One region of the Streptomyces sp. SudanB5_2050 genome, then DNA from elsewhere that is predicted to be linked to it. Evidence: riboswitches for the same ligand, from Rfam matches in the RefSeq annotation. Region 1 holds a riboswitch; each other region holds the start of a gene.

Region 1 (7,234 bases):
ACCCTCGTCGCCGACCGTGTGAGCCGGGCCTTCGACGGCCGGCTGATCCTCGACGGCGTCAGCCTCGCCCCACGGCCCGGCTCCGTGACCGGCCTGCTCGGCCCCAACGGCTCGGGGAAGTCGACGCTGCTGCGGCTGCTGTCCGGCGTCCTCGCCCCCGCGTCCGGCGTCGTCACCCTCGACGGGCGTCCCCTCGGCGACTGGGGACGCCGTGCCGTGGCCCGGCGCGTGGCCGTCGTCGAGCAGCATGCCGACACCCTCGTCGAGCTGACCGTTCTCGACGTCGTACGCCTCGGGCGCATCCCGCACCGACGCGCATGGGCGTCCGCCGGCGACGCCGACGAGGACGCCGTGCGCACGGCGTTGAAGCGCACCGGTCTCACCGATCGCGCGGACCGGTTCTGGCACACGCTCTCCGGTGGCGAGCGCCAACGCGTGCAGATCGCCCGCGCCCTGGCCCAGGAGCCACGCGAGCTGCTGCTGGACGAACCCACCAACCACCTGGACGTCCAGCACCAGCTCGAACTGCTGAACCTCATCGCCGAGCTGCCCGTCACCAGCGTCGTCGCCCTGCACGACCTGAACCTGGCGGCCATGTACTGCGACCAGGTCGTCGTGCTCCGGCAGGGCCGGGTGGTCGCCGCCGGTCCCCCGGGCGACACGCTCACCGAGTCCCTGATCGCCGACGTCTACGGCGTGCGCGCCGAGGTCACCCGTCCCGGCCCCGACGACCGGCCGCACATCCGCTTCCTGGGCACGGTCGCGGTCAACTGACGTGCGACTGCTCCCCGTCCGGCCGTCCCGAGGCTTCATCCGTGCGGTCAGGGGACCCGGCGCCGCCTCGGTGGTGCGATGGAGTACAGGTCGAGGATGTCCGGCAACGGTGCCGCCCCCGGTCCGCCGGCGCGTACCCAGGCGGTGATGTCCTCGGTCGCGTCCGGGTCGTTGACCAGTCCGAGCCAGACGGGGCGGGCACCCGCGGCGCGGTGCTCGGCGGAAGGCTGCACGACGACGACGTTGGCGTGGTCGCAGACGTCCAGGCAGTCGGAGACGCGGACCGGCGCCGCCGTGCGCAGGCGTTCGATCTGGGCCGCGTGGTCGACTCCGGTCACCTTGGGGCTGCCGCAGCAGCAGTCGCGGCACACGACGATGCGGCACGGCACGGGGTCCGCCTGCGTTCCGGTCGTCGCGTCGTCCGTCGGCGTTCCCGTCGTCGCGTCGTCCGTCGGCGTTCCGGTCGTCGCGCAGTCCGCCGTTCGTCCGGTCGGCGTTGCGTGCATGGGGTGCCGTCCCTCTCTCCGGGGAGATCCGCCCCGGTGGTCCGTCGAGGAGGCGACCGCGTGAGTCTCCTGGCTCTCGGGTCGATGCTCGTCCCGGTCTTCCCACCCGCTGCCGGGCAGTGACCTGTCGGGACTCGCTCGCCGATCACAGTGGCGGGACCGCGCCGGATTCACACCGGCTTCCTCGTTCCGCCGTCGCCTTTGTCGTCGGCCATCATCCCATCGCGTGCTCGGAGCCCGACCGTTGCGTGAGGAACGCCACCACGGCGTCCAGGAACTCCGCCTGGGCTTCTACGTTGGCCATGTGCACCGTGGGCAGGACGGTGAGGCGAGCGCCGGGGACGGTGGCGGCGAGTTCCCTGCCGTGGTCGGCGGACGTGACGGTGTCGTGCTCGCCCGCGATGACCAGGGTCGGGCTGAGGATGAGTGCGGCGGTGCGGCGCAGGTCGTAGTCGCGCACCGCGGCCCAGCTTCCGGCCACGCCCTCGCGCCGCGTGGCGAGCAGGGTGCGGCGGAAGCCCTCGACGATCTCGTCGTCGCCCCGCAGCATGCGGGCCGGGAACCAGTTGTGCAGGAATTTCTCCGCGGTGGCCCGCATGTCGGGTGCTTCGAGCAGTTCGGCGATCGGCCGGTCCCACTGACGCGCCGGGCCGAGGTGCGCGGCGGTGTTGGAGAGCACCAGGCGGTCCACGCGCTCCGGGACGTGTATCCCCAGCCACTGCGCGACGATTCCCCCCAGCGACAGGCCGAGCACGTGCACCCGCTCCAGGCCCAGGGCGTCCAGCAGCTCCACCACGTCGCGCCCCAGCCGGTCCAGGGAGTACGGGCCGTTCGGGACGTCGGACGCGCCGTGGCCGCGGGCGTCGTAGCGCAGCAGACGGAAGTGCTCGGTCAGCGCCGGCACCTGACCGTCCCACATGTGGAGGTCGGTGCCGATGGAGTTCGAGAGCAGCAGCACCGGCTTGGTCTCGTCACCGTCGAAGCGGTAGGCGATGCGGACGCCGTCGCCGGTGGTGATGGCGGTGGGGGTCTGAGAAGTCATGTCGTCTCCCGTGATCCAGCGGCTTGTGCGCTCAGCCTAGGAACGGCGCTCGCAGGGTTCCATTACAAAGATCGGAAGAACCTTGTAGCTTCTGCGGACGATGTCGAACTTCACGCTCCATGAGTTGCAGTGCTTCAACGCCGTTGTGGTCCACGGCGGTTTCCAGGCGGCCGCCGAGCGGCTGCACCGCTCGCACCCCTCCGTCTTCGCGGCCGTCGCCAAGCTGGAGCGCCAGCTGGGGCTGGTCCTGCTGGACCGCTCGGGCTACCGGGTCGGGCTCACCGAGGCGGGGCGGGCCTTCCACCGCAAGGTCCGCCTGCTGCTGCACGAGGCCGAGGAACTGCGGACCTACGCCGCGCAGTTGGCGATGGGCGAGGAGGCCGAACTGCGCGTGGTGCTCGGCGACCTGTGCCCGCTTCCACCGGTGCTGGAGCTGCTGAGCCGTTTTTTCGCGCCGCGCCCGCAGACTCGGCTGCACCTGCAGTTCGAGACGGTCACCGGCCCCTGGGAGCGGCTGCTGGAGGACGAAGCCGACCTGATCGTGCACCGGGTTCCCAAGAGCGACGTGCGGATGGAGTGGATCGATCTCGGCCGCGTCGCGCTGGTCCCCGTCGTGGCGCCCGGTTTCCTGCCCTTCCCCGCGGACACCGACATCACACCGCAGCGGATGCAGGCCTTCACCCAGTGCGTGGTCCGGGATTCGGCGCGGCACCCGGCCGAGCAGGGCCATTTCCTGGTCGAGGGCGCGCCCCGGAGTTCCGTGCCGGACCACCTGATGAAGAAGGAGCTGATCCTGCACGGCATGGCGTGGGGGCACCTCCCGCGGTTCCTGATCGAGAGCGAGTTGCGTGACGGAACCCTGCTGTCCATCGCCGGACGGCACTTCCCCGGTGTGGTCGAGGAACTGTCGGCGGCTCGCCGGCGCGACCGGCCGCACGGGCCGGTCGCCGACCAGCTGTGGGACTTCCTGGCCCGCCACGCACCGCTCCTGCGGCCGGCGCTCGGCCGGGTGCCCGAGGCCGACGGAGCGCCGGAACGGCACAGGTGACCTCGCATCACCACGATCGTGACGGGGTGCCGCGGCGAGCCGCGGTACGTCCGGTCAGCGCCCGGACCACCGCCTCGTCGATGTCCGCCGTGTCCGCCCTCTCCGCCGCCCAGGCCACGTATCCGTCGGGCCGTACCAGGACGGTCGTCCGGCGGTCACCCGCCCAGCGCCCCACGGTCAGCCGGCCGTCATGGGCACCGGGACCCTCGTAGGCGCAGGGTGTGATGAGCACGAACCGGCCGCCGCGCAGCGCCTCGTGGAGCCGGCCGTCCCGCAGGGCGACGTCGGGGACGCGGGTGCCGGTGAGGCGGTGGGCGCCGCGAGGGGCGGGGTAGGCGTAACCGATCCCGGTGAGCTGCCCCAGGGCCTTGCGCCGGACGGGCGGGACCAGGTCGACGAACGCGGCGACCAGGGTGCGTACGGCGCGCAGCAGGGGGTTGCGCGCACGGGCCAGCCGGACCAGTCCCCCACTGCTGCGCAGCACGGCCCGGCCGACCGGGTGGCGTTCGGACTCGTAGCTGTCGAGGAGCCGTTCGGCCGCCCGCCCCTGGACGACGGCGGCGAGCTTCCAGCTCAGGTTGGCGGCGTCCTGGAGGCCGGTGTTCATGCCCTGCCCACCGGCCGGGGAGTGGATGTGCGCGGCGTCGCCGGCGAGGAAGACCCGTCCGACCCGGTAGCGCGGTGCCTGGCGTTCGTCACTGTGGAAACGGGAGAGCCAGCGAGCGTCGTGCATGCCGTAGTCGGTGCCCAGGGCACGGCGGGTGATCTCCCTGACCTCGTCCAGGTCGAGCGGGGCGTCGTCGGAGACCTCGTTGCGGCGGTTCCAGCCCATGACCCGGTACCAGCCGTCGCCGAAGGAGGCGATCATCGCGAAGGTGTCGCCACGCCCGTCGACGGTGAGGACCCCCTCGGGCTTCCGTGCGAGTCGGACGTCGGCCAGGATCAGCGACTTGATGACGGAGACACCGGGGAAGTCCAGGCCGATGGCCTCCCGCACGGCGCTGCGGTGACCGTCGGCGCCGACGACATAGGCCGCCCGGCGTGTGACGACCGTCCCGTCCGCGCCGCGCAGATCGAGGTCGACGCCCTCGTCGTCCTGCCGCAGCCCCACGACCTCGCTCTCGTACGCGAACTCGACCCCGGCGTCCCGGGCCCGCCGCTCCAGGAGCCGCTCGACCTCGTACTGCGGGGTGACGAGCAGGAAGGGGAAGCGCGAGGGCAGCGTGCTCAGATCGAGGGAGAGGTGACGGAAGAGGCGCAGGCCGGTGAGGGTGTCGCCGGTGGTGAGGAGTTCGTCGGCGAGGCCGCGGGCGTCGAGCTGCTCCAGGGTGCGGGCGTGCACCCCGAAGGCTCGGGAGAGGTTGCTGATGCCGCGCGGGCGCTTCTCGACGAGGGTCACGGCGACGCCGGCCGTGGCGAGGTCACCGGCGAGGAGGAGGCCGGTGGGGCCGGAGCCTACGACGATCACGGTGCGGTGGGTGGCGGTGCCGGCGGTGCCGTTCATGGGGCCTCCTGTTGCCGACGCGTCCTTGCCGACGCGTGCTTGCCCGATGTGTGCTTGCCATCGCTCGTTGACCAACAGCTGTTGACCAACACGCGTTGACCAACGCTTGTTGACGAAGATACCGAGACGCCGCAGCCGACGTCAACAACCGTTGGCACACACATGTTGGCGAACAGTTGTTGACCTACGCTCGTTGGCCTACGCTCGTTCCCGTGAACGGCAGCGACAGCACCTCCACGGTTTCCGGCTCCAGCGCCCCCCGACGCTCCGACGCCACCCGCGGCGCGATCCTCGCGGCGGCCCGCGAGCGCTTCGCGGCGGACGGCTACGAGCGAGCCACCATCCGCGCCATTGCCAAGGACGCGCACATCGACCCGTCGATGGTGATGCGGTACTTCCGGAACAAGGAGGGCCTGTTCGCGGCGGCCGTCGCCATCGACCTCCGCCTGCCGGACGTGAGCGGGGCGGACCGCCGGCCCGACGCGGGACGGATCCTCGTCGAGCACTTCCTCGACCTGTGGGAGGACAACGAGGTGCTCACCGCCCTGCTGCGGGTCGGTGCGACCAACCAGGCCGGGGCGGAGCGCATGCAGGGCATCCTGCGCGATCAGCTGCTGCCGGTCGCCCAGCAGGTGTGCCCCGACCCCGAGCAGGTCCCGACGCGGGCGGCACTCATGGCTTCACAGCTGCTGGGGCTGGCGCTCACCCGGTACGTACTGCGGTTGCCGCCGGCGGTGGGGCTGGCACGGGAGGAGATCGTCGCATGGCTGGCACCGACGATCCAGCGGTACCTGACCGCGCCCGCGCCCTGAGGATCGCGCCGGTCGCTCGCGCGCGTCCGGCCCGGAGGGGCCAGCACCCCGAGCACCCCGCGAAAACCGTCAGGTGTGGAGCCGGAGCTGCTCGACGACCGTGACGAGACGCGCGCGTTCCTCGGCGTTCAGGCCGCGCAGCGGCAGGGGGAGGTTGCGCCGGGCCGTCAGACCTAGGTGCGCGGCGGCCGCGGCGACGACCCGCAGGGAGCCGTGCCGGGCGAACAGGTCCCACAAGGGCTCAAGACGCCGGGACTCCTCGAGGGCCTGCCGGTGCATGCCGGCCTGGGCGGCGCGGGTGAGCGCGAGGGCCGGCTCGGGGAAGGTGCCGCCGATCACGGAGTACCAGGCGTCGCATCCGGCGTTCAGACCCCGGGCGGCGGCCGCGTCGCCACTGGTGCCGATCGTCACCGCGGCGGGCAGGAGCCGACGCAGGTGCTCGACACGGGCCCGGGCCCGGGCGGGGTCGGCGGGAAGCGGGGGGATCTTGAGGGACGCCACCCGCGGCAGCCGGGCCAGGCGCGCGTACAGCTCGTCGGTGAAGGCGAAGTGGGTGGTGCCGGGGTTGTCGTAGATCACCAGGGGGATCGACAGGTTGGCGGTGACCTCTTCGAACAGGCCGAAGACGTCGTCGTCGGTCAGCGGTTGGTAGGACACCGGTGCCAGCAACACCCCGGCGGCGCCGGCGTTCTGGGCGTCCTCGGCGGCCTGGAGCACCTGGCGGGTGCGCAGGGCTCCGATGCCGACGATGACCGGCACCCCGTCGGCGTGCTCGACCGAGATGCGGGCGACCCGGGCGCGTTCCTCGCGGGTCAGGTAGGCGTAGGAACCGGTGGAGCCCAGTGCCCCGATCGAGTCGACGCCGGCGGCGGCGAGCCGTTCGACCAGCGCGGCGAACACCTTCTCGTCGACGTCGCCGTTGCCGGGGACGGGTGTGAGCGGGAAGGCGCTCAGACCGGTGAACAAGTCGAACCTCCAGGAGTGGGTGGTCAGGCGGTGGCCTCGGGGTGTGCCGGGCCGAGGTAGCGCACGGTGCTCTGCCGGCAGTGCGGCTGGAGCAGGGCCCGCAGTTCGTCGGCCGCGGCCTTGAGCAGGTGCCCGTCGCGGGTGGCCGCGACGGTCTCCAGGACGAAGGCGACGTGGGTGGAGGCTTCGGTGACACGGGTGCGGTGGGCGTCGCGGTGGTTCCAGTGCCGGGTGAGCACGTCGGTGGTGTCCGCGTAGACGACCTCCCCGGGCTTGGGGTTCTCCACGGTGTCGGGTTCGCCGAGCGGGGTGAAGGTCTCGCTGCCGTCGGCGTGGCGGATCTCGACGTCGCCGGTGACGTGGTCGAGGTCGAAGGCCCCGGCGGGCAGGCCGTGGCGGACGGAGACGCAGTTGTAGGAGTCGACGGCCGGGTTGATCCGGGGCAGGGTGCCCTTCTTGGCCATGCGTCGGCCCAGGGCGTCGACGCTGGGGCGGATGCGGCGGGGGTTGGTGCCGAAGGAGCGGTAGGCGGCGTGCCATGCCTCGACGCGGGGGTCGTTCTCGTCGGCGGGCCGCCAGGCG
Region 2 (7,234 bases), 1.9 Mb from region 1:
TCCTCGACGCGGCGGCGCATCACGTCCGGGGCCAGGCCCAATGACTCCATGCCGTAGGCGAGTTCGTCCTCGACGGTGTCCGTCACGAAGTGGGAGAGCGGGTCCTGGCCGACCGTGCCGACGACGTCGGCGAGTTCCCGCGGCTTGTGGGTGCGGGTGTCGCGGCCCGCGACCGTGACCCGGCCGCTCAGGGTGCCGCCGGTGAAGTGCGGCACGAGGCCGCTGACCGCGCCGAGCACGGTGGACTTGCCGACCCCGGACGGGCCCGCCAGCAGGACGAGTTCGCCCTCGGGGACCTCGAAGTCGATGCCGCGGACGGTGGGTTCGGCCGCACCGTCGTACGTGACCGACACCTCCTCGAAACGGATCACGACGGCTCCTTGGCGGGCTTGGTGGCGGGCTTGGTGGCGGGTGCGGGTGCGGGTGCGGGTGCGCGTGCGGCTGCGGGCTCGGGTGCGGGGGTGACGAACGCCGGGAGCAGGCCGACGAGTACGGCGGCCGCCGGCCACAGGGGGAGGGACGGCGCGACCAGCGGGACCACGCCGGGGTGCAGGGCGGCCGGGTCGCGGGCGGCGGCGAGGAACAGCAGCGCCGCGACCGCCGCGCCGGAGGCGGTGACCAGCCAGGCCCGGGCGTCCCAGCGGTCCGGGCGGTAGCGGGTGCGGACGGTTCGGCGACCGCCGAGCCACAGTCCGGCGAGGGCGGCGGCGACCCCGATCAGGAGCACCGGGACGCCGTACGTCCCGCCCGCGGCGGTCAGCAGCCCGTACGTCCCCGCGCACACGCCGAGCAGGCCGGTGAGGGTGAGCGCGGCGGTGGTACGGCGTACGGCGGCCGGGACCCGCGCGGTACGGCCGTAACCGCGGGCGTCCATCGCGGCGGCGAGGGCGACGGAGCGCTCCAGCGCGCCCTCCAGGACCGGGAGCCCGACCTGGAGCAGGCCCCTCACGCCCCTGTCCGGGCGGCCCCTGAGACGGCGGGCGGCACGCAGGCGCTGGACGTCGGCGATGAGGTTCGGCGCGAAGGTGAGGGCGACGACGACCGCGACACCCATCTCGTACAGGGCGCCGGGGAGGGACTTGAGGAGGCGGGTGGGGTTGGCGAGGGCGTTGGCGGCGCCTACGCAGATGAGCAGGGTGGCGAGCTTCATCGCGTCGTACAGGGCGAAGGTGAGGCCCTCGGCGGTGACCCGGCCGCCGAGGCGGATGCCCTGCGCCCAGTCGGGGAGGGGGACTTCGGGGAGGGTGAGGAGGGTGTGGGTGCCGGGGATGGGGGAGCCGAGGACCGTGGTGAACAGGAGGCGGATGAGGAGGACCGCGAGGGCGAGCTTGACGAAGGCGCCGTAGGAGCGGGACCAGGGGGCGTGGGGGCGGCGGGCGACGACCACGTAGGCGGAGACGGCGATGAGGAGGGCGAGCAGAAGGGGGTTGGTGGTGCGGGTGGCGGCGGTGCCGAGGGCCAGCGCCCACAGCCACCAGGCGCCGGGGTGGAGGGCCCCGAGGCGCTGATCGCGCGGGGGGACCCCCCTCACCCTCGTGACACGGTTCCTCGCAGGGTCAGTCGGTCGCATTCCTGCGCCGCCTCGCCTGCCAGGTCGCCGCTCCGGCCAGGGCCGCCACGACGGCGATCCCCGCGTAGAGGCCGACCGACGGGCCGTCGTCGTCGTTCGCGTCGCCGGCGGCGGGCCGCTGCGTCGGGGTGGCCGTCGGGTCCTGCTCCGCCACCTGCTCCCCGCACCCCGACTCCGGGTATCCCGCGATCGCGCAGAGCAGGGCGCTGTTGTCGTAGCGCAGCGGGTCCGCCACCGCGGCCAGGGCGTCGGCCGTCGTCGCGTCGGGGGAGACCTGGGCGCAGGCCGTGCGCGCGGCCGGCGGGGTCTCGCCGGACGGGGCGTCGGACGCCGTGCCGAAGTCGAGGACCAGGGCGACGCGCTTGGTGCCCTCCTTCGCCGGTGTCTTCGCGCAGATCGACGCGAAGTCCGCCGTGCCGCGGGGCCGGGCCGCGTCCTGGGAGTCGGCGCTCACCGCGAAGCGGAAGCCCTGGACGTCGCCGTCGGAGGGGCGGGCGAGGGACGGGCCCTGGGTGGCATAGACCCATGTGTCGCCGTCGCGGTCCCAGAAGGACCAGTAGCGGTAGCCGGCGGCCTGCGCCTGGCCGGCGGTCCCGATCAGCACGAACGCGGCCAGGACGAGGAGTACGACGCGGCGGGTCACGGCTGCTGCTTCTTGGTGCGGCCGCTGAGCAGGAAGCCGATGCCGATGCCGAAGACCAGGCAGACGCCGACGAACCACCAGACGCCGAAGCCGGAGTCGCCGTCCTCCTGCTGGTCGTTCTGGTCCTTCTGGTCCTTCCCGTCCTCGTCGCTCGCGGTCGCGGAGTCCTCGGCCGACACCCCCTGCGGGGCCGGCCCGGTCGCGTTCAGCGCCGCCACCAGGTCCGTGCCGCCGAAGTCGCGCGGGTCGGTGCCCGTGGCGTGCGCGGCGAGGATCAGCTGGGCGTAGGCGGCCGGGCCGCTCTCCCCGGCCCACTTCGCGGCGTTCTTCTCCAGCCAGGCCAGCGGCTTCGCCGCCTTGTCCTTGCCGCCCTGCGCGGCGAGCGCGACGACCGCGTCGGCGGTGTTGCCGTAGTCGGGCTGCTCGGCGGAGCCGCCGAGGGCGGACGTGAGGTGCCCGTCCTTCGCGAGGGCGCCGGCGAGGTAGGCGGCGCCGTTCGCGGCGGCCTGCTCGCGGGTGGGCTCGTCCGAGGCCGTGCAGGTGGCGTCGGCGGTCTTCTCGCCGGCCTCGGCGACCAGGCCCTTGCCGAGCGCGCCGAGCACGCCCGCCGCGGTCGCGTCCGCGTTGGCGACCGGCTTGCCGTCCTGGTCCGGGTACCCGAAGGCGCCGCCGTCCCCGGCGCAGGGCAGGGCGGCCGCCAGCAGGGCGTCGTACGGGGACTTGCCGCCCTTCTTCACGGTGCCCGGGTCGGTCTCGGTGGCGGCGAGGGCGCCGATGACGACGGAGGTGGAGTTGGCCTCGCTGGGGCTGCCGGGGGTGTAGCCCCAGCCGCCGTCCGCGTTCTGCACGGACTTCAGCCAGCCGAGGGCCTCCTCGACGGCGTCGCCGTGCCCGCCGACGGCCCACAGCGCCTGGACGGCGGCGGCCGTGCTGTTGGTGTCGACCATGGTCTTGGCGTCGCACGCCTTGGCCGGGTCGGCGCGGAAGGGGGCGAAGGCGCCGTTGTCGCACTGCTGGTCGGTGAGCCACTTCACGGCCGACGACGAGGGGATCACGCCCGCCGTGTCCTGCGCGAGCAGCGCGAGGGACTGCCGCCAGACGCCGTCGTACTGGGGATCGGCGGACCCGTACAGGCCGTCGGTGCCGCCGGACTTGCCGGACGGGGCGGACGACGACGTGGACGGCGACGGGTCGGCGGCGACCGCGGGCGCGGCGGCGGCGCCGATCACGGCTATGGCGGCCAGAGCCGCGGCGCTGCTGCGACGGCGGACGTTCATGAGCGGCGGGTGCCTTTCCCTGCGCGGGGTCGGGCAGCACGGGCACTCCCGGGCGGCTCGGCCCCGTATGCCTCGACGGTGCCCGTGCGCCGGCGGGTGCCGGGCACGTGAGCCGGTCACGTCCGCGCGGGGCAGTCCGGCTCACCACCCGGAGCGTCCAGGGGCTCGGCGAGTGGCTCACGGTTGCGGGTCAGCGCCGGAATTGCACCGGCTTCCCCCCGTACGGGTGTGATGACGACGCGGCCACTTTACCCGGAGGCAACCGGCCCGGAACCGTGCGCCCGCTCACGCTCCCCGCCGCCCGCCGCGACGGGCTCCCCGGCCCCCGTCACGTCGATCAGCCGGCACACCGTCTCGATGTCCACCCCCACCTGCGCGATCGACGCGCGGCCGGACAGCCAGGCGATCAGGGTCGAGTGCCAGGTGTGCTCGATGACCCGGACCGCCGACAACTGCGCGGCCGTCGGGTTCTCCGGACCGCCCACGGCGTCCAGGATGATCGCCGTGGTCCGGCGCGAGACCTGGTCGACCTCCGGGGAGACGCTGCGGTCGGCGAAGGTCAGGGCGCGCGCCATCGCCTCGGCCAGTCGCGGCTCGCGTTGCAGCGCGCCGAAGGCCCGCATCAGGGTCCGCGCCACCCGGTCCGCGGCCGTCTCGCCACCCGGCGGGTTCCTGCGCAGCGTCGCGTGCAACTGCTCCAACTGGTCCTGCATGGTGGCCACCAGCAGGTGCACCTTGGACGGGAAGTAGCGGTAGAGCGTGCCGAGGGCGACCTGCGAGGACTCCGCGACCTCCCGCATCTGCACCGCCTCGAAACCGCCCCGGCAGGCGAGCCGGGCGGTCGCGTGCAGGATGCGGCGGCGCCGCTCGCGCTGCCGTTCGGTCAGGGGCGGGGCGGCGGAACGGTGCCCCGGAGGGGGCGCGACCGCTTCCGGATTGTCCACCTCGGTCACCTTCTCCCCGTCGTCCGGCCCGGCAGGGTGTCCGGCACCCGGGCGGGCCGTGGCGTGAATCACCTGATCCACTCGTCACAGCGTCCCTACCTGCCGGTAGATTCGGAGCCTCTGAACGATCAAGTCTGAAACTTGTTCTAGATTAACGTCCCGGCATAGGGTCGCGGGACAGTGCAGTGAGAAGGGGGCCCAGGGTGACCGCTGAGGCCAGTCGGACGGGTCCCCGTCCGGAGCCCGCCGCCGACGGCTTGCGACCGCTCCGCATCGCGCTCCTCACCTACAAGGGGAACCCGTTCTGCGGCGGCCAGGGCGTCTACGTCCGCCACCTCTCCCGCGAACTGGCCCGCCTCGGCCACCGGGTCGAGGTGATCGGCTCCCAGCCCTACCCCGTGCTCGACGACGGCCCGGACCACGGCCTCGGCGACCGGCTCTCCCTCACCGAGCTGCCCAGCCTCGACCTCTACCGCCAGCCCGACCCCTTCCGCACCCCGAAGCGCGACGAGTACCGCGACTGGATCGACGCGCTGGAGGTCGGCACCATGTGGACCGGCGGCTTCCCCGAGCCGCTGACCTTCTCCCTGCGGGCCCGCCGCCACCTGCGCGCCCGCCGCGGCGACTTCGACGTCGTCCACGACAACCAGACACTGGGGTACGGGCTGCTCGGCGACGTGGGCGCGCCCCTCGTCACCACCATCCACCACCCCATCACCGTCGACCGGCAGCTCGAACTCGACGCCGCCGACGGCTGGAAGCGCCGGTACTCGGTGCGCCGCTGGTACGCCTTCACCCGCATGCAGAAGCGCGTCGCCCGCCGCCTGCCGTCCGTGCTCACCGTCTCCGGCACCTCCCGCCAGGAGATCGTCGACCACCTCGGCGTACGCGGCGACCGCGTCCACGTCGTCCACATCGGCGCCGACACCGACCTGTTCTCGCCCGACCCGTCGGTGCCGAAGGTGCCGGGCCGGATCGTGACCACGTCCAGCGCGGACGTGCCCCTCAAGGGCCTGGTCTTCCTCGTCGAGGCGCTCGCCAAGGTGCGCACCGAGCAGCCCGCCGCCCACCTCGTCGTCGTCGGCAAGCGGCCCGCCGAGGGACCGGTCGCCCAGGCGATCGAGCGGTACGGCCTCGAAGGCGCCGTCGACTTCGTCAAGGGCATCACCGACGCCGAACTGGTCGACCTGGTGCGCTCGGCCGAGGTCGCCTGCGTGCCCTCCCTGTACGAGGGGTTCTCGCTGCCCGCCGCCGAGGCCATGGCGACCGGCACGGCGCTCCTCGCCACCACCGGCGGTGCCGTCCCGGAGGTCGCCGGACCCGACGGCGAGACCTGCCTCGCGGTGCCGCCGGGCGACGCGGGCGCCCTGGCCGCCGGACTGAACCGGCTGCTCGGCGACCGCGAACTGCGGGCCCGGCTCGGCACGGCCGGACGCGCCCGCGTCCTGCGGCACTTCACCTGGGCCCGCGCCGCCGAGGGCACGGCAGCCCGCTACCGCGAGGCCATCGGCCCCTCGGCCACCGCCCCCGGGGCCACCCCCGCCGCGGCCCCGACCGGCGACCGCGGCGCCCACCGCGACACCAGTGACACCGGCGTCTACCCCGAAAGCAGGGCCACGTGCTGACCGTCGACTTCTCCCGGTTCCCGCTCGCCCCCGGCGACCGCGTCCTGGACCTCGGCTGCGGCGCCGGCCGGCACGCCTTCGAGTGCTACCGGCGCGGCGCCCGGGTCGTCGCCCTGGACCAGAACGCCGAGGAGATCCGCGAGGTCGCCAAGTGGTTCGCGGCGATGGAGGAGGCCGGCGAGGCCCCGGCCGGCGCCACCGCCACCGCGATGGAGGGCGACGCCCTCGCCCTGCCCTTCCCGGACGAGTCCTTCGACGTCGTCATCATCTCCGAGGTGATGGAGCACATCCACGACGACAAGGGCGTCCTCGCCGAGATGGTCCGCGTCCTCAAGCCCGGCGGACGCATCGCGATCACCGTGCCCCGCTACGGCCCCGAGAAGGTCTGCTGGACCCTCTCCGACGCCTACCACGAGGTCGAGGGCGGCCACATCCGCATCTACAAGGCCGACCAGCTCCTCGCCCGCATCCGCGAGGCCGGCCTCAAGCCCTACGGCACCCACCACGCGCACGCGTTGCACTCGCCGTACTGGTGGCTGAAGTGCGCCTTCGGCGTCGACAACGACAAGGCGCTGCCGGTGCGGGCGTACCACAAGCTGCTGGTCTGGGACATCATGAAGAAGCCGCTGGCGACCCGGGTCGCCGAGCAGGCGCTGAACCCGCTGATCGGCAAGAGCTTCGTGGCCTACGCCACCAAGCCGCACCTGCCGCCGGTGGACGCCGCGTGACCTCGTCCCGGGCGCCCCGCACCCCCCGCACCGAACACCTCGTCCTGCCCGGCGTCCTCACCGCCGAACAGGCCGCGGCCACCGTCCGCGGCATCCTCGCCGTGCAGCAGGAGGACGGCGCCATCCCCTGGTTCCGCGGCCACCACCTCGACCCCTGGGACCACATCGAGGCGGCGATGGCCCTGGACGCGGCCGGCGAGCACGAGGCCGCCGAGCGCGCCTACACCTGGCTGGCCCGCCACCAGAACCAGGACGGCTCCTGGTACGCCGCCTACGCCGACGGCGCCCACGACGACGTCACCGACCGGGGCCGCGAGACCAACTTCGTCGCCTACGTCGCCGTCGGCGCCTGGCACCACTACCTGGCCACCGGCGACGACACCTTCCTCGACCGGATGTGGCCCGTCGTCCACGCGGCGATCGCGTTCGTCCTGCGCCTCCAGCAGC
Region 3 (7,234 bases), 5.3 Mb from region 1:
ACCTTCCTGGTGAACGTCCCCATCGCCGTCGCCGCCGTCATCGGCGCGCTGGTCCTCGTCCCGCCGTCCAGGGCGGCCGGCATGGGACGGATCGACTACGTCGGCGGCCTGCTGTCCATCGTCTCCGTCGGCAGCCTCGTCTACGCCACCATCGAGGGCCCGCACTTCGGCTGGGGCGCCGGCCCGGTCGCCGCGGCCGTCGTCGCGGGCGTCGGCCTGGTGGCCTTCGTGGCCTGGGAGCTGCGCCACCCGCACCCGATGCTGGACGTCCGCCGGTTCCTGCAGCGCCCCTTCAGCGGCTCCATGCTCGCCGTGCTGTTCTTCTTCTTCGGCACCTACGGCGCCATCTACTACGCCACCCAGTTCCTCCAGTTCGTCCTCGGCTACGGCGCGCTGGAGACCGGCGTACGGCTGCTGCCGCTGGCCGGGGCCGTGTTCGTCGGCGCCGCGGTGACCGGGAAGCTCACCCCGAAGCTGGGCGTGAAGGCCATGGTGGGCTCCGGCATGCTGATCGGCACCGTCGGTGTCTTCCTGCTGGTCCTCGTCGAGAAGGACTCCACCTACGCCGACTTCCTCGCCCCGATGCTGCTGCTCGGCCTCGCCATCGGCCTCAGCGTCTCCCCGGCCACCGACACCATCATGGGCTCCTTCCCGGAGAGCGAACTGGGCGTCGGCGGCGGCGCCAACGACACCGCGCTGGAACTCGGCGGTTCCCTCGGCATCGCCGTCCTGGGCTCCCTGCTAGGCACCGCCTACCGCGACGAACTCGCCGGTCTGGTGGGCGACCGCCTCCCGGCCGCCGCCCTGGACACCGCCCAGGACTCGGTCGGCGGCGGGCTGGCCGTCGCCGAGCGGCTCGCGACCAGTCCGGAGGCCGGACCCCGGCAGGCCCAGGCCCTGGCCGACGCCGTGAACCAGGCGTTCGCCCACGGAGTGTCGGCGACCAGTCTGGTCGGCGGGATCATCATGGCCGCCGGCACCCTGATCGTCCTCGCCGTCCTCCCCGGCCGCCGTGGCGCGCGGCAGCGGCCCGAGGAGAAGCCGGCCGAGGCGCGGCACGCGGAGTACAGCGACTCCGCTCGCTGACCCCGGGCGGGTCCGCGTCACTCCGTCAGCGCGGCCAGCTCCTCGGCCGTACGCGGGCCCGCCGCCGACTCCGCCAACAGCCCCCGCGCCCGCAGCACCGACGCCGCCGCCACCCCCCACGGCAGGCGCAGCCCGGCCTGCCGCAGCAGTTCCGTGCGGGCCAGCGTCGCGGCCGCCGGGCCGGTGTGCACCCCGCCCGGGGTGAGCAGCGCGACCTCGTCCGCCCAGCGCAGGGCGAGGTCGACGTCGTGGGTGGCCATCAGCACCGTGGTGCCGGCCGCGCGGAGCCGGTCCAGGGTGGCCAGCAGCCGCTCCTGCCCGTCCGGATCGAGCCCGGCCGTCGGCTCGTCCAGGATCAGCACCCGGGGCCGCATCGCCACGGCGCCGGCGATCGCGGCCCGCTTGCGCTGCCCGTACGACAGCAGGTGGGTCGGCCGGTCGGCCAGCGCGGCGATGTCCAGCGCGGCGAGCGCCTCCCCGACCCGGGACCGGACCTCCGCGTCGGACAGGCCGAGGTTCAGCGGCCCGAAGGACACGTCCTGCGCCACCGACGCCGCGAAGAGCTGGTCGTCCGGGTCCTGCACCACCAGCTGCACGGTGGTCCGCAACCGGGTCAGCCCACCCCGGTCGTACCGCACCGGCTCCCCGCCGAGGGTCAACCGCCCGGCGTGCGGCCGGAGTCCGCCGCTGAGCAGCCGCATCAGCGTCGTCTTGCCGCTGCCGTTGCGGCCCAGCAGGGCGAGCGCGCGCCCCTCGTGCACCGCGAAGTCCAGGCCGGTCAGCACCGGAGGGTCCTCCTCGTACGCGAAGGACACACCCCGCAGGGCCACCAGGGCCGTCGATTCCGTCGACCGGTCGGGCTCGTTCACGACAGGGGTCCTTCCAGTACGAGGGTGAGGCCGGCCAGCGCCGCCAGCAGCGCGACGCTCGCCGCGGTGAACCGCACCGAGACCCGCGCCTCGGGCACCAGCACCCGCAAGGTGCCGTCGTAGCCGCGCCCGGCGAGCCCGGACTGCAGCCGCGCCGCCCGGTCGAAGGCCCGCACGAACGCCGTGGCGCCCAGCCCGCCGAGCGAACGCCAGGCCGCGGCCCGGCCGGTGTGCCCCAGCCGCGCCGCCTGGGCCTGCCGCACCCGACGCACGGAGTCGAGCAGCAGGAAACTCATGCGGTACGTCACCAGCGCCACGTCCACCACCGGCGCGGGCACCCCGGCCCGTACCAGCCGGGGCAGCAGGTCGGACATCGGCGTGGTGAACGCGAAGAGCAGCACCCCGAGGGTGGCCGCGGAGGTACGCAGCAGCAGCTCACCGGCGCGCACCGGCCCGCCCTCCGCCGCCGTCAGGAAACCGCCCAGGCCCCCGACCTGAACGAGCAGCGGCAGCGCCCCCGTCACGCAGAAGCCCAACGGCACCCGGTACGCCCGCCACAGTCCGCGCCCGGGCACACCGGCCGGTCCCAGCAGCACGGCGAGCGCCGTCACCAGCACCAGCGCCGCACCCGGCCAGGGCGGCAGCGAGATCGCCAGCACGGTCAGCCCGAACCCGAGCACGGCCTTGTCCACGGGATGCCGGCGGCGCCAGCGACTGCTGTGCGCCGCCGCGTCGATCGGCAGCACTCAGTCCCCTTCGGGGGTGTCCCGCGCGGCCGCCGCCCGCTCCTCGCCCTGCCGGCGTCCCCGGCGCAGCCCGAAGTAGTACGCCAGCACGCCCGCGCCGATCGCGGCCTGGAGCGCGAACAGCGCCGACTCGACCTCCCCGGAGGGCGGTTCGTACAGCGGCGAGAACCACGGCTCGTAGTCCGGCTCGATCTCGGTGATCGTCCGCTCCGCCTCCGCGTCGGCCCCGGCGAACGGCTCCTCCTTGTGGTCGCCGAGCCCCAGCACCAGTGGCAGCACCGCGAGCGCGGCCACGGCGAGCAGCAGCAGGGCGTTGATCTTCGCGTTGCGGCTCACCGGGCCACCGCCCGCTCCTTGGCCCCGGCGGTCCCGGACTTCGCCGGCAGCACGCCCAGCCGGGTCAGTTCGCCCTTGCTGGACTGCACCAGCAGCCGCATCACGATCACCGTGAGCAGGCCCTCGCTCACCGCGAGCGGGATCTGGGTGACGGCGAAGACCGACCCGAACTTGCCGAGCGCCCCCAGGAACCCGCTGCCCGGGTCGGGGAAGGCCAGCGCCAGCTGCACACTGGTGACGCAGTACGTGGACAGGTCGGCGACGAACGCCCCGCAGAACACGGTGACCATCAGCGGCACGTCGTAGCGGCGCAGCAGCCGGTAGGCGCCGTACCCGGCCCAGGGGCCGACGACCGCCATCGAGAAGACGTTGGCGCCGAGCGTGGTCAGTCCGCCGTGGGCGAGCAACAGCGCCTGGAAGAGCAGGGTGATGGTGCCCAGCACCGCCATGACCGGCGGCCGGAAGAGGATCGCGCCCAGACCGGTGCCGGTGGGATGCGAGCAACTGCCGGTGACGGACGGCAGTTTCAGGGCCGACAGGACGAACGTGAAGGCCCCGGAGGCGCCGAGGAGCAGCGTGCTCTCCGGGTGCTCCCTGACCTCACGGGTGAGTGACCGTACTCCGTGGACGACGAACGGCGCGGACGCGGCACCCCAGGCGATCGCGTGCGCCGGTGGCAGAAAGCCCTCGGCTATGTGCATGACTCGGCAGACCCTCTCCAGCACCTCGTGGATGGACGACGCGCCTTGGCCGGTCTCCTGGCTTACGGGTACCACCGCCCGTGCCCCGCCTTCCCGGATCGCAAGCGATCCAGTGGCTGCCCGCGAGGGCCGGAGCCGGACTTCCCGATTCACAGTGGCGAGGGCCGCACCGGCATCGCACCGGATTTCCCGTTCACCAAGGCGTGACGACGGTAGTGGTCCCGCCCGGCCGGTGACAAGCGGGCCTCCGGGCCGGCCGACGCGCCGAGCGGCCCGTCACCCGGCCCGGTCCCGGCCCCGGTCCCGGTCCGTGCGACGGACCACCATGTCGCGCATCCGCTGGGTCAGCGCGGTCGCGGCGGCGGTCAGGAACACGAAGCTGTAGGCGATCTGCAGGACGGTGATGATCCGCGCCGACTGACCCCGCGGGGTGATGTCGCCGTACCCGACGGTCGCCAGGGTGACGACGGTGAAGTACAGGGCGTCGACGCGGGTGTGCAGACCGGTGAACTCGCCCGGCTGCTTGGCGAGGGCGTAGTAGGTGGCCGAGAAGACGTGCACGGACAGGACGATCAGCAGGGACAGGACCATCCCGGGCCGGGAGTCCGGCCGGTCGACCAGCACGTGCCGGATCTGCCGGAGCAGCAGCACCGCCACCACGGTCAGGATCAGGGCGAACAACAGCCAGCTCAGCACGGGGCGTTGCGGGCCCAGGTGATCGAGGGGGAGGAGGAAATAGGCCACGACCACGCCCGCCGCGGCCCCGGCCCGCACCACCCAGGGCCGCACCGCCGGCCACCCGCCCCGCACCACCCGGGACCGCACCGCGGGCCACCCGCCCCGCACACCCCGGGGCCGCGCCGCGGGCCGCTCGGTCCGCCGCCCCCTCACCGCGCCGTCCCGGCCGGCGCCCCGCCCTCCGTGCCCGCGCCCGGCTCCCCGTCCGCCCGGGGTTCGGTCCGGCGCGCCACCTGGGCGACGATGAACGCCACCACCGACCCGGTGACGATCAACGGCATCTGGTCGTGCGCGTCGCCGCCCACCAGCAGCACCGACAGCACGGCGCTGGCCAGCGGCAGCCCCGTCACCGCGGCCGCGGCGGCGGAGATGCCGAGGGCGAGCGCCGGGGTCACGCCGAAGCCGGGCAGGCCGGAGCAGGCCAGCGCCGTCGCCGTGCCCAGCAGCACCGCCGGGAAAATCGGGCCGCCGCGCAGGCTGCCCAGCGCGATGCCCCAGGCCAGCCCCTTGCAGGCCACCAGCGCCACCAGCGCGCCCACCGACCAGGCGTGCGGATGCGCGGCGAGCTGGGCGAGCGTCGCCTGCCCGGACAGCGCCGCCTCGGCCGGGGAACGGCCGGTGATCAGGGCGTACGCGGCGATGCAGACGCCGACCGCCGCGGCGCAGACCACGGTGCGGACGGTCGTGCGCTCCCGCGTCCAGGAGACCGTGCGCCGGCCCAGCCCGCGGGCGAGGGTGACCAGCACCGCGATCAGGGCCGCCGTGGGCACGCCCCACAGGAAGTCCCCGGCGTCCGGGGCGGCGCTCGGCGGTACGTCCCGCAGGGCCAGGGCGCCGATCTTCAGCCCGGTCCACTGGCCGAAGCCGGTGAAGACCAGGGCGCCCGTCGCGCTGGCCAGCAGACAGGGCAGCAGCAGGGCGACGAGTTGGGCGCCGCCGAGACCGGCGCCCTCGATGAGCAGGACGGCCGCGACGACGGGACCGCCGAGGATGGTGGAGATCGCGGCGGTGGAGCCGGCCGTGGCGAGGACCGCGCCGGCCCTGGGGTCCGCGGCCGCGCCGGCCCGCCGCACCGCCAGCAGGGCCAGCCCGCTGCCCACGGCCATCAGCGGCGCCTCCGGTCCCAGGACCACCCCCAGGGGCAGCGTGGCCAGCGCGGCCAGGACGGCGCCGGGCAGCGCGCGGGGGCCGACGGGCGCGCCGCCCAGCCCGTTCACCGGCAGATGGCCGCCGCCGCCCGGCATCCGGGTCACGATCGGCGCCAGGATCAGGCCGGCCAGCACCAGCGCGGGCAGCGGCCACCACCAGGGCGGATCGTCGTACCCCACCGCCTCGGGCAGTGCCGTCCACACCCAGTGCTGCAGCTCGTGCTGCAGCCCGACGAAGAAGAAGCAGGCCAGCGCGATGGGCACGCCCAGCAGCACGCACAGCAGCAACAGCCGCAGATAGCCGGGGCTGAGCAGGGTGTGCCGCAGGGACTGCTCGGCCCGGCCCGGCACCGCGTTGGCCGGCGCGGGCTGCGTCGTCACGGGCCCTCCTCCGTCCACCGCACCCGCGGCACCCGGTCGGTGGCGAGCGTTGGCATGTGCGGTCAGTAAACGCGAGCCGTCCGGGCCCCGCACGCGCACGGCGTCCGTCCCGGCGACCGGACGGCGCGGCGCGGCCGCTTCCGGATTCACCCGTTCGGCGGACCCGCATGGCCGGGCGGTGCCGGTGGCCGCAGGCTCGAATGACCTGTCGGTGCCGCGCGGTGCCGAGGGGCGCAGGCCCGTACGGGGGACACGAGGAAAGGACTCCGCTCATGAGCCAGCACGCCGCACCTTCTCCCGGCAGGCCGACGCACGGCACCGGCGCACCGCGGACGGCGGACCGGTCCAGCGGTTGGGTGACCGGCGGCGTCGTCTTCGCCGGCGTCCTGCTGGTGCTGAACGGCGCCCTCGCCGTCCTCCAGGGCATCGCGGCCATCGCCGAGGACGACGTGTACGCCCGCGTCGGCAGCTACGTCTACGAGATGAGCCTGACGGGCTGGGGCGTCGTCCACGTGATCCTGGGCGCACTGGTCCTCGTCACCGGGATCGGCCTGCTCAGGGACATGGCCTGGGCGCGCTTCGCGGGTATCTTCCTCGCCTCGCTCAGTCTGATCGCCCAGTTCCTGTTCCTGCCGTACTCGCCCGTCTGGTCCGTGATCATGATGGCGATCGACGTCTTCGTCATCTGGGCGCTCGCCAGCCGCCAGGACCGCGCCGCCTGAGACACCGCCCGCCGCCGGTGACCTCCGGAGCTTTCCGGCCTCCGGGGAGGTCACCGGCGCGCCCGGGGGCCGTGGGTGGCTCCCTCACCGGCGCCGCAGAGCCCGGCCCAAGGCGTGGCAACCACCGGACACGGAGCGTCGCGAACCGTGTCGGTGTTGGGCCGAACGGGTGACTTGGCGTAAGAATTGGCTGGTGCACGCAATGAAGGCGAGTGGATTTCGGGGGAGCCGGTGAACAGCCACGACGTCACCGATGAACAGTGGGAGGGGCTCGCCCAGGTCGTTCCGTTGCGCGGGCGCGACGCCTGGCCGTCCTCGGTCGGGCACCGGGCGCTGCCGGAGGCGGTGACGGAGACCCGCCGCCGGTTCGTCGTCCTGCGGGTCAACGTCTTCGCGGACGCCCGCGAGGTCGCCGAGACCCTGATGGCGGGCATTCCGGTCCTGCTGGACCTGACCAGCGCGGAGGGCGAAGTCGCCAAACGGGTCCTGGACTTCAGCACCGGCGTC
Region 4 (7,234 bases), 1.4 Mb from region 1:
TCGGGGTGAACCAGGCCCGGTCGCCGGCGCCGAGGGTGCCGTGGGTGACGCGTTCGAGTCGGCGTACGACGGTGTCGGCGCCGTGGTCGGCGGTGCCGAGGACCGGGCCGACGACCGCGTGGGAGCCGTCGCCGGCCAGGCCGTAGCGGCCCGGTCGCAGCGCGGCCAGGTCCCGGGTGAGGGTGATCTGTCCGGCGGCCGTGCCGTGCACGGTGAGCCTCGGCTCGGTGGGCAGGGGCCGTCCGGGCGGCGCCTTGAGCGCGGCGTCGCTGGCGAGCCGTCCGGCGGCGACGCTCGCCGCCCCTGCGGCCAGGGCTGCGGTGACGGCGGCGGCCGTCGCGGGGAGGATGCGCACGCCTTTCAGTTTCCCGGGGGGCTCCGGAGTAAGCCACCGGGACGGCGGGCGGACGGGCCCGTTCGGATCAACGGGCCCGAGGCGGGGGCGGGGGCGCGGGCCGTGCGGCGCGGGTCAGGGGCGCTGGCCGTACCCGCCCAGGCGTTCGGCCACCTCGGCCAGCTGCTCCCCGGTCAGCAGCGACGGTGACCGGCCGGGCACCGAGGAGGCCGTCAGCCACAGCCGGCACATCCACTCCAGCTGGGCGGTGCGGTCGTACGCCTGGTCGAGGCAGGCACCGTAGGTCAGGGTGCCGTGGTTCTGGAGGAGGCAGCCGGTGCGGCCGGCGAGGGCGTCGAGCACGTGGCGGGCCAGTTCCTCCGTGCCGTAGGCCGCGTAGGGGGCGACGCGCACGGGGCCGCCGAGCGCCGCGGTCATGTAGTGGACCGGGGGCAGCTCGGGGACGAGCAGCGAGACGGCCGTGGCGTGCACGGCGTGGGTGTGGACGACGGCACGGGCGTCGGTGGCCCGGTAGACGGCGAGGTGCATGGGCAGCTCGCTGGTCGGGACCAGCGTGCCGAGCACCTGCCGGCCGTCGAGGTCGACGCCGGTGACGTCCTCGGGGGCCAGACGGTCGTAGGGCACACCCGAAGGGGTGACGAGCACCGTGTCGCCGACCCGGACCGAGACGTTGCCGGAGGTGCCGACCACCAGCCCGTCCGTCACCGTCCGCCGGGCCGTGGCGACGAGCGCCTCCCAGGCCGCCCTCCGCTCCCGTTCCTCTTCCGGTTCCGCTTGCTCCGCCGCCCGTCCGGCCCGCGAATACGTCACAGTCACCGTCTCCTCCCCGCCCGCTCCGGGCCCGTTCCGACCGCCGCCGACCGGCGTCGCGGCGATCCTGCCAGGGACGTCTCCGGAGAGCATCGGAGCGCACACGGGGAGGGAGGCGGCGGCCCCGGTTCCGGTCACCGCGACGCCCTGCCCAGTTCATCTTCCGTTCACCATGGTTACCTACGTTCGTCCAGCCAATGACCTCGAACGATTGCCTGGGTAAATGGAAAGCTTCTCGCTGATCCTCGCGATTGTGGTGGTGACCGCTCTCGCGTTCGATTTCACGAACGGTTTCCACGACACCGCCAACGCGATGGCAACGACCATTTCGACCGGTGCGCTCAAGCCCAAGGTGGCGGTGGCGATGTCCGCCGTCCTCAACCTTGTCGGCGCCTTCCTCTCCGTGGAGGTCGCCAACACGATCTCCAAGGGTCTCGTGGACGAGACCGGCATCCGTCCCGAGGTCATCTTCGCCGCCCTGGTCGGCGCGATCCTCTGGAACCTGCTGACCTGGCTGGTCGGACTCCCGTCCAGCTCCTCGCACGCCCTCATGGGCGGCCTGATCGGTGCCGCGATCGCCTCGGCGGGCGTCGGCGCGGTCCACGGCGACGTGCTCGTCACCAAGGTGCTCCTCCCGGCGATCGCCGCCCCGCTGGTCGCGGGCATCGCGGCGATGCTCGGCGCGCGCCTGACGTACCGGCTCGGCCGCAAGGCCGACGGCAAGGCCGCCGCGAAGGGCTACCGCGCCGGGCAGATCGCCTCCGCCGGTCTGGTCTCGCTGGCCCACGGCACCAACGACGCCCAGAAGACGATGGGCATCATCACCCTCGCCCTGGTCGCCGGCGGCGCGCTCGCCCCCGACTCCGACCCGCCCATGTGGGTCATCCTCTCCGCGGGCATCGCCATCGCGCTCGGCACCTACCTCGGCGGCTGGCGCATCATCCGCACCATGGGCAAGGGCCTGACCGACCTCCAGCCGCAGCAGGGCTTCGCCGCCCAGACCAGCGCCGCGACGGTCATCCTGGCCTCCTCGCACCTCGGCTTCTCCCTGTCCACCACGCACTCGGTCTCCGGCGCCGTGATGGGCGCGGGCCTCGGCCGCAAGGGCGGCGTGGTCCGCTGGTCCACGGCCACCCGGATGTTCGTCGCCTGGGGCCTGACCCTGCCGGCCGCGGCCCTGGTCGCCGCGATCGCCGAGTGGGTCTGCGGTCTGGGTGACTGGGGCACCGCCCTGGTCGCGGTCTTCCTGGTCGTCTCCAGCGCCGCCATCTGGAAGATCTCCCGGCGCGAGGTCGTCGACCACACCAACGTCGTCGACGACGAGCCGGAGGCGGCCGGCGTGGTGACCCAGGCGATGGCCGCCGTGACCCCGCCCCCGGCGGGCGTGACCGGGGAGCCGGCGGCCGCCGTCGCGTCCTCGGCGTCCGAGCCCAAGGCCCCCTCGGCCACCACCACCGTCTGAACCCGCGCCCCGGGTACGAAGGAAACGAACCTCCATGAGCATCGACTGGGCAGCTCTCGGCTCCGTCTTCGGAGTCAGCCTCGTGGCCACCGTGGTCCTGGTGGGCCTGTTCACCCTCGGCATCGCCGGCCTCTCCCGCCAGGAGCGGGCCGCCGCCGAGGGCGGCTCCGCCGGCCTCGCGGTCACCGGCGCGTACGCGTGCTTCGCGGCCTGCGCGGCGGCGGTGGCGTACGGCATCTATCTGATCGTCGCCTAGCCGGCGGACCGGCGCGGCGCACGTCGTGGTGCGGGGGCGCCGGACGGACCTCGGGGTCCGTCCGGCGCCCCGCCCTTTTCGCCCACCCCGCACTACTCCCCCGCGCCCGCGCACGCCTTCCGTGTGTGGGCCTTCGCACACTCCCCCCTCGCAGGTCAACGGCAAGTTGACGGGTGTTCGCGGGGCGTGGTGGACTGCCGGAGCCAATGCGGCGGCTGGAGAGGAAGCCCGGTGTGAATCCGGCGCGGTCCCGCCACTGTGACCGGGGAGTGATCCCCGGGAGCCAGGAACTCTCACCGCCGTGCTCTTCGAACCAGGGCGCGGACACCCTGAGTGAGGACCTATCGCCATGCGCGGCTGCCGTTCCAGGCTCACCAGCGACACCCTTCGCCTTCCCCTCCCCACGGCCGGTTGAGCCGTGCGCGCCGAACGCGTCTTCGCGTACGGCGCCGCCGCCGGCCTCCTCGGTGACCTCCTCCTCGGCGACCCGCGCCGCGGACACCCGGTCGCCGCGTTCGGCCGTGCCGCCGGTGCCGTGGAACGGGTGCTGTGGCGCGACCACCGCGGGTGGGGCGCGCTGCACACCGCCGTGTGCGCCGGTGGCGCCGCCGCCCTCGGGCTGGCCGCCTCCCGTGCCGTACGCCGCTCCCCCGCCGCCTCGGTCGCGCTGACCGCCGCCGCCACCTGGTCGGTCGTCGGCGGCACCTCGCTCGCCCGTGAGGCGGGTGCCATCGGCCGTGCCCTGGAGGCCGGTGACGTGGAGGCGGCCCGTGCGCGGCTGCCGCACCTGTGCGGGCGGGACCCGCAGGCGCTGGACGCCGACGGGATCGCCCGGGCCGTCGTGGAGTCCGTCGCCGAGAACACCTCGGACGCGGTGGTGGGCGCCCTGGTGTGGGGCGCCGTGGCCGGAGTTCCGGGGCTGGCCGGCTTCCGGGCCGTGAACACCCTGGACGCGATGGTCGGCCACAGGTCGCCCCGGTACCGCCGCTACGGCTGGGCCTCGGCCCGGCTCGACGACCTCGCGGGCTGGCCGGGCGCCCGGCTGACCGCCCTCCTGGCCGTCGTGGCCGGCGGCGGCCCCCGGGGTGCCGCGCGGGCCTGGCGCGCCGACGCCGGACGGCACCCGAGCCCCAACGCCGGGCCCGTGGAGGCGTCGTTCGCGGGCGCCCTCGGGGTGCGGCTGGGCGGAACGCTCTCCTACGGCGGCCGGGTGGAGCACCGGCCGGTCCTCAACGGGGCGGCGGGACGCGCCGTCCGGGCCGGCCGCGGCGACATCGAGCGGGCCGTCCGGCTCTCCCGGCGCGTGGGCTGGCTGGCGCTGGGCGTGTGCGCGGGCACGCGGATGCTCGCGCGCGGCATCGTCAGGAAGGGACGTACGTCATGAGCGGTGGCCTCCTCGTCGCCGGCACCACCTCCGACGCCGGCAAGAGCGTCGTCACCGCCGGGATCTGCCGCTGGCTGGTGCGGCAGGGCGTGAAGGTGGCGCCGTTCAAGGCGCAGAACATGTCCCTCAACTCGTTCGTGACGCGCGAGGGCGCCGAGATCGGGCGGGCGCAGGCCATGCAGGCCCAGGCGTGCCGCGTGGAGCCGACCGCGCAGATGAACCCGGTGCTGCTGAAGCCGGGCGGTGAGCGCAGCAGCCAGGTCGTGCTGCTGGGCAAGCCGGTCGGCGAGATGAGCGCCCGCGGCTACCACGGCGGCCGGCAGCAGCAGTTGCTCGGCACCGTGCTGGACTGTCTGGCCGAGCTTCGGGGCACGTATGACGCGGTGATCTGCGAGGGGGCGGGCAGTCCGGCCGAGATCAACCTGCGCCGGACCGACATCGTGAACATGGGGATCGCCCGGGGCGCCGGGCTCCCCGTCCTCGTCGTCGGCGACATCGACCGCGGCGGCGTCTTCGCCTCCTTCTTCGGCACGGTGGCGCTGCTGGCGCCCGAGGACCAGGCGCTGGTCGCCGGGTTCCTCGTCAACAAGTTCCGGGGCGACGTGTCGCTGCTGGAGCCGGGTCTGGAGATGCTGCACGGACTCACCGGGCGGCACACGTACGGCGTCCTGCCCTTCCGGCACGGGCTCGGCATCGACGAGGAGGACGGGCTGCGCGTCTCCCTGCGGGGAACGGTGCGGGAGTCCGTCGTCGCGCCACCGGTCGGGGACGACGTGCTGCGGGCCGCCGTCTGCGCGGTCCCGCTGATGTCCAACTTCACCGACGTGGACGCGCTGGCCGCCGAACCCGGCGTCGTGGTGCGGTTCGTGGACCGGCCGGAGGAGCTGTCCGACGCGGACCTGGTGATCGTGCCGGGCACGCGCGGGACGGTCCGGGCGCTCCGGTGGCTGCGGGAGCGGGGGCTCGCGGACGCGATCGCCCGCCGGGCCGCCGAGGGGCGCCCGGTGCTCGGGATCTGCGGCGGCTTCCAGCTGCTCGGCGAGCACATCGAGGACGAGGTCGAGTCGCGGGCCGGTAATGTGGACGGGCTCGGACTGCTGCCCGTGCGGGTGCGGTTCGCCCGCGAGAAGACCCTCACCCGGCCACGGGGCGAGGCCCTCGGCGAGCGGGTCGAGGGGTACGAGATCCACCACGGGGTCGCCGAGGTCGCGGGCGGCGAGCCCTTCCTGGACGGCTGCCGGGTCGGCCAGACCTGGGGCACGCACTGGCACGGCTCGCTGGAGTCGGACGGCTTCCGGCGGGCGTTCCTGCGCGAGGTGGCCGCCGCCGCGGGCCGCCGCTTCGTGCCGGCCCCCGACACCTCGTTCGCCGCGCTGCGCGAAGAGCAGCTCGACCGGCTCGGCGACCTGATCGAACACCACGCGGACACGGACGCGCTGTGGCGGCTCATCGAGTCCGGCGCGCCGCAAGGACTGCCCTTCATCCCACCGGGAGCGCCCGCATGAGCACAGTGTTGTTGTTGTCGACCGCCGACACGGACCTGCTGGCGGCCCGCGCGTCGGACGCCGCCTACCGGATCGGCAACCCGACCCGGGTCGACGTACGCGAGGAACTGCCCGCGCTCGTGGAGGGCGCGGACGTCGCCGTCGTGCGCCTGCTGGGCGGCAAGCGCGCCTGGGAGGACGGGCTCGCCGCGCTGAAGGCCGCCGGCGTCCCGACCGTCCTGCTGGGCGGCGAGAGCGTGCCGGACGCCGAGCTGATGGCCGAGTCCTCGGTGCCGGCCGGGGTGGTGGCGGAGGCGCTGCGCTATCTGGTCGAGGGCGGTCCGGACAACCTGACCCAGCTCGCCCGGTTCCTGTCGGACACCGTGCTGCTGACCGGCGAGGGCTTCGAGGAGCCGCGCAAGATGCCGGAGTACGGCCTCCACGGCGAGCGGGCCTTCACCGAGGGCCGCCCGACGGTCGGCGTGCTCTTCTACCGCGCCCACCAGCTCAGCGGCAACACCGCCTTCGTCGACACCCTGTGCGACGCGATCGAGGCGCGCGGCGCCAACGCCCTGCCCGTGTACTGCGGTTCGCTGCGCGGCGCGGACGCCGGGCTGTACGAGCTGCTGGGCCGGGCGGACGCCCTGGTCGCCACCGTCCTCGCGGCCGGCGGCACGCACGCCTCGCAGGCGTCGGCGGGCGGCGACGAGGAGGCGTGGGACATCGGGGCGCTGGCCGACCTGAACGTCCCGGTGCTCCAAGGGCTCTGCCTGACCTCCTCCCGGGCCGCCTGGGAGGAGTCGGACGCCGCCCTCTCCCCCATGGACGCGGCGATGCAGGTCGCGATCCCGGAGTTCGACGGGCGCCTGGTCACCGTGCCGTTCTCCTTCAAGGAGCAGGGTCCCGACGAGGTACCGGTGTACGTGGCCGACCCCGAGCGGGCCTCGCGGGTCGCCGGGATCGCCGTACGGCACGCGGCGCTCAAGCACAAGCCGAACGCCGAGAAGAAGCTCGCGCTGGTCTTCACGGCGTACCCGACCAAGCACTCCCGCGTCGGCAACGCGGTCGGTCTGGACACCCCGGCGTCGGCGGTGCGGGTGCTGGACGCGCTGCGGGACGCCGGGTACGCGCTGACCGAGTACCCGTCCGGCGGCGACGAGCTGATCCACCGGCTCATCGAGGCCGGCGGCCACGACGTGGAGTGGCTGACGGAGGACCAGCTGGCCGCCGCGCCCGCGCGGGTGCCGCTGGCCGACTACCGGGCGTGGTTCGAGAAGCTCGACCCGGACCTCAAGGGAGCCATGCGGGAGGCGTGGGGCGAGCCGCCGGGCTCGCTGTACGTGGACGGGGACGACATCGTGCTGGCGTCCCTCCAGTTCGGGAACGTCGTGGTCATGATCCAGCCGCCGCGCGGCTTCGGCGAGAACCCGATCGCGATCTACCACGACCCGGACATGCCGCCGTCGCACCACTACCTGGCCGC

Evidence for each region. A riboswitch is a leader RNA that binds a small molecule or an ion and turns the genes downstream of it on or off. The one in region 1 is predicted to bind cobalamin.
Region 2: another riboswitch for cobalamin. It lies ahead of ACFZP7_RS11145 (prenyltransferase/squalene oxidase repeat-containing protein); the one in region 1 lies ahead of ACFZP7_RS02200 (hypothetical protein).
Region 3: another riboswitch for cobalamin. It lies ahead of ACFZP7_RS26225 (energy-coupling factor ABC transporter permease); the one in region 1 lies ahead of ACFZP7_RS02200 (hypothetical protein).
Region 4: another riboswitch for cobalamin. It lies ahead of ACFZP7_RS08775 (cobalamin biosynthesis protein); the one in region 1 lies ahead of ACFZP7_RS02200 (hypothetical protein).

The regions. Positions count from the first base shown of each region.
Region 1 is NZ_OZ186760.1:583,586-590,819, forward strand. Features, by position in the region: gene ACFZP7_RS02195 (ABC transporter ATP-binding protein) at 1-774, shown strand, start outside; gene ACFZP7_RS02200 (hypothetical protein) at 822-1,280, opposite strand; cobalamin riboswitch at 1,343-1,469, opposite strand; gene pcaD (3-oxoadipate enol-lactonase) at 1,495-2,322, opposite strand; gene ACFZP7_RS02210 (LysR family transcriptional regulator) at 2,423-3,370, shown strand; gene ACFZP7_RS02215 (FAD-dependent monooxygenase) at 3,378-4,874, opposite strand; gene ACFZP7_RS02220 (TetR family transcriptional regulator) at 5,087-5,686, shown strand; gene ACFZP7_RS02225 (dihydrodipicolinate synthase family protein) at 5,756-6,652, opposite strand; gene ACFZP7_RS02230 (B3/4 domain-containing protein) at 6,676-7,234, opposite strand, start outside.
Region 2 is NZ_OZ186760.1:2,486,071-2,493,304, reverse strand. Features, by position in the region: gene ACFZP7_RS11160 (ABC transporter ATP-binding protein) at 1-371, opposite strand, end outside; gene ACFZP7_RS11155 (energy-coupling factor transporter transmembrane component T) at 368-1,570, opposite strand; gene ACFZP7_RS11150 (SCO2322 family protein) at 1,557-2,213, opposite strand; gene ACFZP7_RS11145 (prenyltransferase/squalene oxidase repeat-containing protein) at 2,210-3,490, opposite strand; cobalamin riboswitch at 3,598-3,748, opposite strand; gene ACFZP7_RS11140 (TetR family transcriptional regulator) at 3,739-4,443, opposite strand; gene ACFZP7_RS11135 (glycosyltransferase family 4 protein) at 4,638-6,059, shown strand; gene ACFZP7_RS11130 (class I SAM-dependent methyltransferase) at 6,053-6,787, shown strand; gene ACFZP7_RS11125 (prenyltransferase) at 6,784-7,234, shown strand, end outside.
Region 3 is NZ_OZ186760.1:5,873,662-5,880,895, forward strand. Features, by position in the region: gene ACFZP7_RS26205 (MFS transporter) at 1-1,086, shown strand, start outside; gene ACFZP7_RS26210 (ATP-binding cassette domain-containing protein) at 1,104-1,955, opposite strand; gene cbiQ (cobalt ECF transporter T component CbiQ) at 1,952-2,701, opposite strand; gene ACFZP7_RS26220 (energy-coupling factor ABC transporter substrate-binding protein) at 2,702-3,037, opposite strand; gene ACFZP7_RS26225 (energy-coupling factor ABC transporter permease) at 3,034-3,738, opposite strand; cobalamin riboswitch at 3,768-3,954, opposite strand; gene ACFZP7_RS26230 (potassium channel family protein) at 4,015-4,527, opposite strand; gene ACFZP7_RS26235 (chloride channel protein) at 4,626-6,005, opposite strand; gene ACFZP7_RS26240 (hypothetical protein) at 6,278-6,727, shown strand; gene ACFZP7_RS26245 (cell division protein SepF) at 6,959-7,234, shown strand, end outside.
Region 4 is NZ_OZ186760.1:1,960,455-1,967,688, forward strand. Features, by position in the region: gene ACFZP7_RS08755 (S9 family peptidase) at 1-355, opposite strand, end outside; gene ACFZP7_RS08760 (class II aldolase/adducin family protein) at 470-1,165, opposite strand; gene ACFZP7_RS08765 (inorganic phosphate transporter) at 1,389-2,627, shown strand; gene ACFZP7_RS08770 (hypothetical protein) at 2,662-2,883, shown strand; cobalamin riboswitch at 3,056-3,197, shown strand; gene ACFZP7_RS08775 (cobalamin biosynthesis protein) at 3,302-4,267, shown strand; gene ACFZP7_RS08780 (cobyric acid synthase) at 4,264-5,772, shown strand; gene cobN (cobaltochelatase subunit CobN) at 5,769-7,234, shown strand, end outside.